3 regions of the Streptomyces sp. NBC_00289 genome follow, and region 3 is predicted to be linked to each of the others. Evidence: riboswitches for the same ligand, from Rfam matches in the RefSeq annotation. Region 3 holds a riboswitch; each other region holds the start of a gene.

What was found. A riboswitch is a leader RNA that binds a small molecule or an ion and turns the genes downstream of it on or off. The one in region 3 is predicted to bind cyclic di-AMP.
Region 1: linked by a shared signal. The riboswitch ahead of OG985_RS39105 (NlpC/P60 family protein) and the one ahead of OG985_RS27240 (transglycosylase family protein) in region 3 are both predicted to bind cyclic di-AMP.
Region 2: linked by a shared signal. The riboswitch ahead of OG985_RS14230 (M23 family metallopeptidase) and the one ahead of OG985_RS27240 (transglycosylase family protein) in region 3 are both predicted to bind cyclic di-AMP.

What each region holds. Positions count from the first base shown of each region.
Region 1 covers NZ_CP108046.1:8,641,117-8,644,383, reverse strand. Annotated here, with positions in the region: gene OG985_RS39115 (DUF5997 family protein) at 1-354, shown strand, start outside; gene OG985_RS39110 (NAD-dependent epimerase/dehydratase family protein) at 581-1,639, shown strand; cyclic di-AMP (ydaO/yuaA leader) riboswitch at 1,775-1,947, shown strand; gene OG985_RS39105 (NlpC/P60 family protein) at 1,956-3,263, shown strand.
Region 2 covers NZ_CP108046.1:3,100,568-3,103,834, forward strand. Annotated here, with positions in the region: gene OG985_RS14225 (GntR family transcriptional regulator) at 1-659, opposite strand, end outside; gene OG985_RS14230 (M23 family metallopeptidase) at 913-1,677, opposite strand; cyclic di-AMP (ydaO/yuaA leader) riboswitch at 1,691-1,856, opposite strand; gene OG985_RS14235 (M16 family metallopeptidase) at 2,059-3,267, opposite strand, start outside.
Region 3 covers NZ_CP108046.1:6,004,557-6,007,823, reverse strand. Annotated here, with positions in the region: gene eno (phosphopyruvate hydratase) at 1-810, opposite strand, end outside; gene OG985_RS27240 (transglycosylase family protein) at 1,151-1,858, opposite strand; cyclic di-AMP (ydaO/yuaA leader) riboswitch at 1,862-2,028, opposite strand; gene OG985_RS27235 (transglycosylase family protein) at 2,226-3,224, opposite strand.

The sequences.
Region 1 (3,267 bases), 2.6 Mb from region 3:
CCCGCCACCGCGGCGAAGAAGCTGGGTGTGTACCTCCCGGCCACCCCCGCGGATTTCCAGTCGGGCGTCGTCTCACGCACCGAACTCGGCGAGCTGCAGGCCAACCCGCCGGAGTGGCTCCAGGAACTGCGGCGCACCGGACCGCACCCCCGCCCGGTGGTCGCGGCGAAGCTCGGCGTCTCCATCGCGGGCCTCGCCCGCGGCGGCGTCACCGAGGCGCTCACCACCGAGCAGATCGAGGCGCTGAAGCAGGACCGGCCCGAGTGGCTGGAGAAGGAGCGCGCCACCCAGGCGGAGGTGCGCAAGGAAGCGGCGCGCATCAAGCAGAAGAACGACGAGCAGGACGCTTCCTGACCGTCCGGTTCCCGGACTGACCGGGGCGCGTCCGGAGCCGTGGGAGTCCCAGGGCGTGCGAGGTGACACCCCGCTCCCGCCAACTCTCCCGGCGCGAGGCACGGCACGGCCGTGAGCGTGCCTGCCCCCAGCTGTTCCCTTTCCGCCCGGACATGCCCGACGCTTCCCTCAGGACGCGGATCGCCGGGAGCCCGGCGGCCCTTGACCGGACCCGGGGAGTGACAGCGTGGGCGTGGACGGCGAGAAGACCGTGGTGGTGACCGGTGGCAGCGGTTTCGTCGGCAGTCATCTGGTACGGCGGCTGCTGGAGCGGGGCTACCGGGTCCGCACCACCGTGCGCGGCGGCGCCGACTCGGCGAAGGTGCGGCCACTGCGGGCCATGCGCGAGGCGTTCCCCGGCCGGCTCGAGCTGTTCGAGGCGGACCTGCTGCGGGAGGGTTCCTTCGACGAGGCGGTGCGCGGCAGCCGGGTGGTGTTCCACGTGGCGTCGCCGTTCCTCATGCCGGAGAAGATCAAGGACGGCCGCAGGGACATGGTGGACCCGGCGCTGCTGGGCACGCGCAACGTGCTGGCGAGCGTGGAGCGGGCGCCGACGGTCGAACGGCTGGTCCTCACCTCCACCGTCGGCGCGATCTTCGGTGACTACGCCGACGTCATGGACATGGACGACCAGCTGCTGACGGAGCGTTACTTCAACACCACCAGCACGGTGGAGAACAACCCTTACCACTACGCGAAGACGCTCGCGGAGCGCGCGGCGTGGGACGCGGAGGCGGCCCAGGACCGCTGGCGCATGGTCTCCGTCAACCCCGGTCTGATCCTGGGTCCTTCCCTGACCCCCGCCTCGGAGTCCGGCAGCCTGTTCCTGCTGGACGAGCTGTTCAAGGGTTACTTCTTCTACGGAGCACCGGACTTCAGCTTCACGACGGCGGACGTGCGCGAGGTGGCCGAGGCGCACATCGCGGCGGCGGAGCGGCCGGACGCGAAGGGCCGCTACATCGTCGCCGCGGAAACCATGACGTCCTTTCACGAGATGTCCCGCATCATCCGGGCCCGCCACCCCCGCGACCTCCGCCTGCCGCGCACCGCGCTCCCCCACTGGCCGGTGCGCGTGCTCGGCCCGGCGTTCGGGCTGAGCCAGGACTACATCCGCAAGCACCTCGGCATCCGGTTCCGGGTGGACAACAGCAGGAGCGTGCACGAACTGGGTGTTTCCTACCGCCCGATCGAGCAGACCGTGCTGGACCACTACGCGGCATGGCGAGGCCGACGGGACGCGAACTGAGCGTCGGCGACCCGGTTACGACGAAGGTCACAATTACGTATCGGACATACCGCACTTCAACCTTCACACAAGGCTCACATGTTGGTTAAGTTGACGTCAGACCGTTCGACTCGCTCCGGCGGACCCCGCCGGGTCGTACGGCCTCCGCCGAGTTCGGTGCGCCGCACGGCAGCCGGAGCCGGGGACCCAACCGAAGACTTGGGGTGAATCGGCCAGACGCCTCACGGGGCAACGGCCGTAGGGCACACCTTCCGGAACTGCCGCCCGAACCCGTCAGCTAACCCGGTAGGCGGAGTACGGAAGGAGTACGTCTCTCATGGCGCCGGAACGAACATCGCGCCCCAGAGGTCTCAGCCTCCCCGGCCCGCGCGGCTCCGCCCTCGCGACAGCCGCGCTCACCTCAGTGGCCCTGTTCACCCAGACCGCCGACGCCGTACCCCTCTCGGGGGAGGACACACCGAGCCGCGACGAGGTCCAGCAGCGGGTCAACACGCTCTACGACCAGGCGGAAACCTCCACCGGCAACTACAACGCGACCCGCGCCATGACGACGGGGACCCGCCGCCGCGCCGAGCCCAGGCGCACGGACGCCTCCGCCGACAACGTCACCAGGCAGTGGTTCGACGCGGCCCGCACCCGAGTGGGCCCGACCGTCCCCGCGGTGCTGCCGCGCGACAGGACACCCGAGGCCGCGCCCACGGCCCGCCCGGCCGAACGGCGCTCCGCCGCACCGGAGCTCACCGCCGGGCCGCCTCCCGCAGCCGTGCCCGAGCTGCCCGCCGGGCCGGCCGCACGGCCCGTACTGGAGCTGACCGCGGGACCCGCTCCCGCCGCCCTGCCCGAGTTGACCGCCGGACCGACGCCCGCGCTGCCGGCCCTGCCGGGGCCCCGGCAGGAGGCCGTCCCGGCGCAGCCCGCGCCGACCGCCGAGGCCCAGCGGTCCTCCCTGCGGTCCTCCAAGGAGCAGAACCGGCGCAAGCTCGCCGCGGCCCGCGAGCTGATGGCCCGGTACACCGTCCAGCAGCGCACACCCGTCGCGGCGATCGAGGCTCCGCCGGTCCAGGAATCCTGGCTCACCTTCCCCGACCTGCCCGCCGTCCCCGCTGTCGCGATCACGGAACCGACTCGCCCTACGGTCGAAGAGGTGGCGTGGCAGCAGCAGCCGGTGCCCGGCCCGGACGTGATCGCGAGCACCCCTTCGGTCCTCGACACGGGCCTTCCGGCGGCAGCCGTCGCCCCGGTCGTCCTTCAGGACCAGGGGAACGGCGGAAAGGCCGTGCGGGCAATGGAGTTCGCCCGCGCCCAGATCGGCAGGCCGTGCGTGTGGGGGGCGACCGGGCCGGAGTCGTACGACTGCGGCAGCCTGACCCAGGCCGCCTGGCGGGCGGCCGGCGTCGCCCTCCCCCGCAACGCACCCGATCAGGCGAGCGCCGGCACGGTGATACCCCTCGGCGACGTCCGGCCCGGAGACCTGATCTTCTTCCACGACGACCTGAGCCACCTCGGCCTCTACACCGGCAACGGCATGATGATCCACGCGCCGGGACCTGGCACGTACATCCGCGAGGAGTCGGTCTACTTCGCCGGGGAGTCGGCGATCCGCGGAGCCGTGCGGCTCGCCTGAGACC
Region 2 (3,267 bases), 2.9 Mb from region 3:
GAGTTCCTCACACGGTCCGGGCGGTCAGCGCCCCCTCCGAAACGCAACCGGTGCGCGGCCGTCGCCCGCTCCGTGTGCAGCGCCGTGACCGCCCGCGCGCGCTCACTGTCACCGCGCGCCACGGCGTCCACGATCGCGCCGTGCTCCGCCCAGGAGTCCACCGGGTCGGCGGGCGCGTCCACCAGGAACATCCAGGCGATCTTGTGGCGCAACTGGGTCAGCATCGAAGTCATCGCCGGGCTGCCGGAGGCCTGGGCGAGCGTCTCGTGGAACCAGCCGCCCAGGGAGCGCAGGTCCTCGCTGTTGCCCCGCCTGGCCCGCTCCTGGCCCAGCCGCACCAGGCCGCGCAGCACCTTGAGGTGGGCCTCGGTACGCCGCTGGGCGGCGCGTGAGGCGCCGAGCGGCTCCAGGAGCATGCGCATCTCGAGGAGGTCGGCGCCCTCCTGCTCGGTGGGCTCCGCGACGCACGCGCCCGCGTGCCGCCGGGTCACCACGAAGCCCTCGGCCTCCAGCGTGCGCAGGGCTTCGCGGACGGGGACGCGGGAGACGCCGTAGCGACGGGCGAGCAGTTCCTCGGTGAGGCGGCTGCCGCGCTCGTAGACACCCGCGACGATGTCGTCCCGGATCGCCGTGCACACCGAGTGCGCCGGAATACGCATGACCGACCTCCGCCTTAATCCCCGTGAAACGTCGACGATTGACGTGTGTTCAGTGACTCTATTGCAATGAGCGGGAATTTCCGACGGCGGACCGGAATCCATGGATATTTTTTGGACAGTGGGGGGTCTGAAACGCCGAAAACCCCGGCTGGAGAGCCGGGGCTTCGGGAAGTGCGGCCTGCCGTCAGACCTTCACGGCGGGCGGGGCCGGAATGCTCGGCGGACGGCGGTCCGACCTGCGCGGCGGCGCGTGTCAGACGCTCACGCCGTGCGAGCGCAGGTAGGCGAGCGGATCGATGTCCGAGCCGTACTCGGCGGTCGTACGGGCCTCGAAGTGCAGGTGCGGGCCGGTGACGTTGCCGGTCGAGCCGGAGAGGCCGATCTGCTGGCCGGGAGTGACCGTCTGGCCCACCGAGACGCCGATGGACGACAGGTGGCCGTACTGGGTGTACGTCCCGTCGTGCATCTTGATCACGATGTTGTTGCCGTAGGAGCCGCCCCAGCCGGCCTCGACGACCGTGCCGGAACCGACCGCGTGCACGGACGTGCCGCTCGCGGCGTGGAAGTCGATGCCGGTGTGGCTGCCGGAGGACCACAGTCCGCTGCTGGCCTGGTAGCCGGTGGAGACGTAGGAGCCGGTGACGGGGAGCACGAAGGTGTTGAGACGCTTGCGCTCGGCTTCGCGAGCGGCACGCGCCTTGGCCTCGCGGGCCTTCTCCGCCGCGGCGGCGGCCTCCCTGCGCGCGGCCGCCTCGGCGGCCTCCCTGCGCGCGGTGTCCTCGGCGGCCTGCTCCTGGGCCACTGCCTGAGCGTCGATCTTGGCGGCGAGCGTGTCGCCGATGGTGATGACCGGGGTGAGGCCGGTCTGCTCGACGGAGGGCTCCGCGGCGAGCGCCGGAGCGGCGAGGGTGCCGACGACACCGGTGGTGGCGAGCGCGGCGACGCCCGCCGCGCGGACGGTGGTGCGGTGCACTCGGCTGGGACGGCGGTGCTTCCCGGTGGCGCGGGTGAACGCCATGTGGTGGCTGTTCCTTTCCTTCCTTCTCGCCTACCGGGTTAGCTGACGGGTTCGGAGCAGGAAGGTCTCCTACGGACCCCCTCGCTGGCGCGCGGGCGTCCGATTCACCCCAGGGACTCTCGATGTGGGTCCCCGGCTCCCCTGGCTCGCGCCGTACGGGGACTCGGCGATGACTGCCCGGTGCCGCGGATGCGGCGCGGTGCCTGACGGACAGCCGGCATGACGCTAAACGGGGCCGCTTTCAATCCTCAAACGGATCAGGCTTTTTGTAGCGCACGCCACAGGGCAGACAGGCAACCTCTCCCTCAATTCGGACATACGGAGGCCCTGATGACTCCTCAGTCACCAGGGCCTCACAGGCGCGTCCGGCCGCCCGGTGCCCTACTCGGCGGAGACCACGGTGACTTCGCCGATGCCGAGGGCTTCCACGGGCTCCTTGATCTGAGCCGCGTCACCGACGAGGACGATGACCAGACGGTCCACCGGGAAGGCGCTCACGACCGCCGCGGTGGCCTCCACGGTGCCGGTCGCGGCGAGCTGCTGATACAGCGTCGCCTGGTAGTCGTCGGGCAGGTGCTGCTCGACCTGGTCGGCCAGCGTGCCCGCCACGGCCGCCGCGGTCTCGTACTTCAGCGGCGCCACACCGACCAGGTTCTGCACGGCGACATCGCGCTCCGCGTCCGTGAGCCCGCCCTCGGCCAGGGTACGGAGCACCGCCCACAGGTCCGCCAGGGCGGGACCCGTGTTCGGGGTGTCCACGGAGCCGCTGATGGCGAGCATCGCGGCGCCCGTGCCGTCCGGCGTGGACCGCAGGACCTGCCCGAACGCCCGCACGCCGTAGGTGTAGCCCTTCTCCTCGCGCAGGACGCGGTCCAGGCGGGAGGTGAGGGTGCCACCGAGGCAGTACGTGCCGAGCACCCGCGCGGGCCACACGCGGTCGTGCCGGTCGGGGCCGACGCGGCCGATGAGCAGCTGCGTCTGGACGGCACCGGGGCGGTCCACGATGACGACCCGGCCGGTGTCGTCGGCGGTCACGGGCGGCACGGGCCGCGGCTCGGCCGTGGAGCCGGTCCAGACGCCGAGGGTCTCGCCGAGCAGTGCGTCGAGGTCGACGCCGGTGAGGTCACCGACGACCACGGCGGTCGCGGTGGCCGGCCGGACGTGCTTCTCGTAGAAGGCGCGTACGGCCGCGGAGTCGATCGCGGTGACCGTCTCCTCGGAGCCCTGGCGCGGGCGCGACATGCGCAAGGTCGCCGGGAACAGCTCCTTGGAGAGCTCCTTGGCGGCGCGGCGGGACGGGTTGGCCAGCTCGTGCGGGATCTCGTCGAGCCGGTTGCGGACGAGGCGTTCGACCTCGCTGTCCGCGAACGCGGGTGCCCTGAGGGCGTCGGCGAGCAGGTCCAGCGCCTTGGGCAGACGGGAGACCGGTACTTCGAGGCTCAGGCGGACGCCGGGGTGGTCGGCGTGCGCGTCGAGGGTGGCGCCGCTGCGCTCCAGCTCGGCGGCGAACTCCTCGGCGGAGAGCTTGTCGGTGCCTTCCGAGAAGGCCCGGGCCATGATCGTGGCCACACCGTCGAGCCCGGCCGGCTC
Region 3 (3,267 bases):
CTCGGTCATCTCGGCGGCCGAGCGGGACTTGCCCTCGAACTCGTACTTGCCGTCCTTGTAGAACTCGGACGCGGCGACGTCGAGGGCGAGCGCGATCTGCTCGCCGGGGATGTAACCGGCCTGCTTGATGGCCTCGAGGATGAGGTCGAGCGCGGCGCGGTTGGACTCCAGGTTCGGGGCGAAGCCGCCCTCGTCGCCCAGGCCGGTGGACAGGCCCTTGGTCTTCAGCACCTTCTTGAGGGTGTGGTAGACCTCGGCGCCCCAGCGCAGGGCCTCGGAGAAGGACTCCGCGCCGATCGGGGCGATCATGAACTCCTGGATGTCCACGTTGGAGTCGGCGTGCGAGCCGCCGTTCAGGATGTTCATCATCGGAACGGGCAGCAGGTGCGCGTTCGGGCCGCCCAGGTAGCGGAACAGCGGCAGGTCGCTGGCCTCGGAGGCGGCGTGGGCGACGGCGAGGGACACGCCGAGGATGGCGTTGGCGCCGAGGGAGCCCTTGTTGTCGGTGGCGTCCAGGTCGAACATGGCCTGGTCGATCAGGCGCTGCTCGGTGGCGTCGTAGCCGACGAGCTCCGGGCCGATCTGCTCGATGACGGCGAGGACGGCCTTCTCGACACCCTTGCCCTGGTAGCGGTTGGGGTCACCGTCGCGGAGCTCGATGGCCTCGAAGGCACCGGTGGAGGCGCCGGACGGGACGGCGGCACGACCCGTGCTGCCGTCGTCGAGGCCGACCTCGACCTCGACCGTGGGGTTGCCTCGGGAGTCCAGGATTTCCCGGGCTACGACGACGTCGATGGACGGCACGAGCATCTCCTTCTTCAGTGTGACGCGGGTACGGCCGGACCGTGGCCCGGCTGGTGCAGCGCCGCACGGGCTCTGCGGGACGAGCCTAACCGGCTCCGGCCCATCGGCCGGCCCGTCGGCCACGTCGTGGACAGAACCGAGAGTAAATTGTTTCCGAACGGAACAAAGAGGGGGCCCGTCCGGAGTGCGAAAAACAGCTCCGGACAGCACAAAGCCCCGCCCCGGTGCGTACGGGGGAAGACGCACCGGAGCGGGGAGCCCGTGGGGACGGGGGGTGACCCTCACGAGGCCTTCATCGTGAAGGACACGGATGTGAGGGCGCTGTGGTTCGGCTACGGGCCGGATGTCACTTCAGGTGAAGCTGCTGGCCCGGGTAGATGAAGTCGGCGTCGTCGACGATGTCCTTGTTCAGCTGGAACAGCTTCTGCCAGCCGCCCTTGACCTTGTGCTTCTCGGCGATCGAGCTGAGGGTGTCGCCCTTGACGACCTTGTACTCGCCGTCACCCTTCTTGACCTTCTTGCCGGTCGGGGTGCTGACCGTCTTCTTCGCGGCCGGGCGCTCCGCGGACCGGGAGGCCTGCTGCTCGCTGGTCGAGCGGGTGCTGTTCGAGGAGCTGCTGGAGCTGCCGGAGCTGCTCGAGCCGCTCGACGAGGAGCCGGAGCTGCTGCCACCGCTGTAGGCGGCGCTCGACAGGCCCTTGCCGCAGACCGGCCAGGCACCCTTGCCCTGGGAGGCGAGGACCTTCTCGGCGACGGCTATCTGCTGCGCCTTGGAGGCCTGGTTGGCGGTGGAGGCGTACTGCGTGCCGCCGTACGCGGCCCAGGTGGAGGCGGAGAACTGCAGGCCGCCGTAGTAGCCGTTGCCGGTGTTGATGGACCAGTTGCCGCCGGACTCGCACGCGGCGACGGTGTCCCACTCGGAGGCGGTGGCGGCGGAGGCGTTGCCGGCCGCCATGAGCGGGGCGGCGATGGCGACACCGGTGACGCCGGCGAGCGTGGCGACGCGGGTGGCCTTGGACGGGCGGCGGTGCTTGCCCTTGCCGGTAAACAGCATGGTTGATCCCCTCACCGACGCCTGCGAGGTGAGCTGTCGGGTTCGGGCCGGTTGAGTTGCCCGGCCACACCTCCCTGGGAGGCGTGGCTTAACCCCAAGCCGCTCCGGTCAACTACCCGGCGCGGCACTTACCTTGGGTCCCCCGCTCCTGCCTACGGCGCTTTACGCGACGACTGTTCCCGTACGGCCGCTGGCAGGATTCGGCGTTGCGGCAGCCGGGGCTCGTGTTGCCGAGCGGTCACGACCGTAGACATGCGATCCGGCGAATTTCAAAGACGATCAGGGCTTCTGAGAGTCATCCCACACTTTCACCAAAGCGGACATTCACCCACAAGTGCGGCGCGAACTCCCGTTGCTTTTGGCCCGGTTAGACACCGACTCGCAGGGTCTGACCGGGGGCGATGCTGCTGGGGTCGATGCCGATCGCGTCCTTGTTCGCGTCGTAGAGCGCGCGCCACCCGCCGTCGAGGCCAAGGGAGTCGGCGATGGACGCGAGCGTGTCCCCGAGGCGGACGGTGTACGAGTCGACGGGCGAGGCGTCACCCTCGCCGGCGACATGGCGGCCGGCCGAGGAGGTGGTGCCACTCGCGGCGTCCTCCGTGGCGCTGCCACCACGATGCCGTCCGGAACCGAGGGCTCCCGTGTCGACCAGGCTCGAAGTGCCCACACTCTGCTTGAGGTTGTCCGCTTCATCCTGCTTGGACACACGAGGAGACGAGCTGACGGAACTGTCCGAACCGTCCTTTTCCGTACCGGAATCGGCACTCTTGTCGCCGTTGGAGCCGGAGGCCGTATCGGACTTGGCCGACTTGTCCTTCTTGTCCTTGCCGGCGTCGGCGCTCGCCGACGTTCCGGACGGAGTGGGCGACGCCGAGGGCGACGAGGAGGACGAGGAGGATTCCGACGAGTCGGACAGGCCAGAGGACCCCGATGAGTCGGACGAGTCCGGCGAGCCGGTGCCCAGACCCGTGTCGATGTCGGCCGAATCCGAGTCCTTGCTGAGTCCGGCGAGCAGACCACACGTCGGCCAGGCGGTGATGCCCTGGTCGTCGAGCATCTTCTCGGCCACGGCTATCTGCTGGGAACGGCTGGCCTCGTCCGCGCTGGAGGCGTACTCGAGGCCGCCGTACTTCTCCCAGTTGTCCTGGGAGACCTGGAGGCCGCCGTAGTAGCCGTTGCCGGCGTTCTCGCTCCAGGAGCCGCCGCTCTCGCATTCCGCGACATGGTCCCAGGTGGTACCGGTGGCCGCGCTCGCCCCGGTGGCACCGAGGAGCGGGATCGCGATGGCGGAGCCGGTCACTCCGGCCGCCACGAGGAGAGCCGGAGCCTGACGGGGGCGACGGTGTCGACCGTTCCCGGAGAGCATGCGGAGACCTTTCGCAGGACAACAGTGGCCGCGCGACACATGA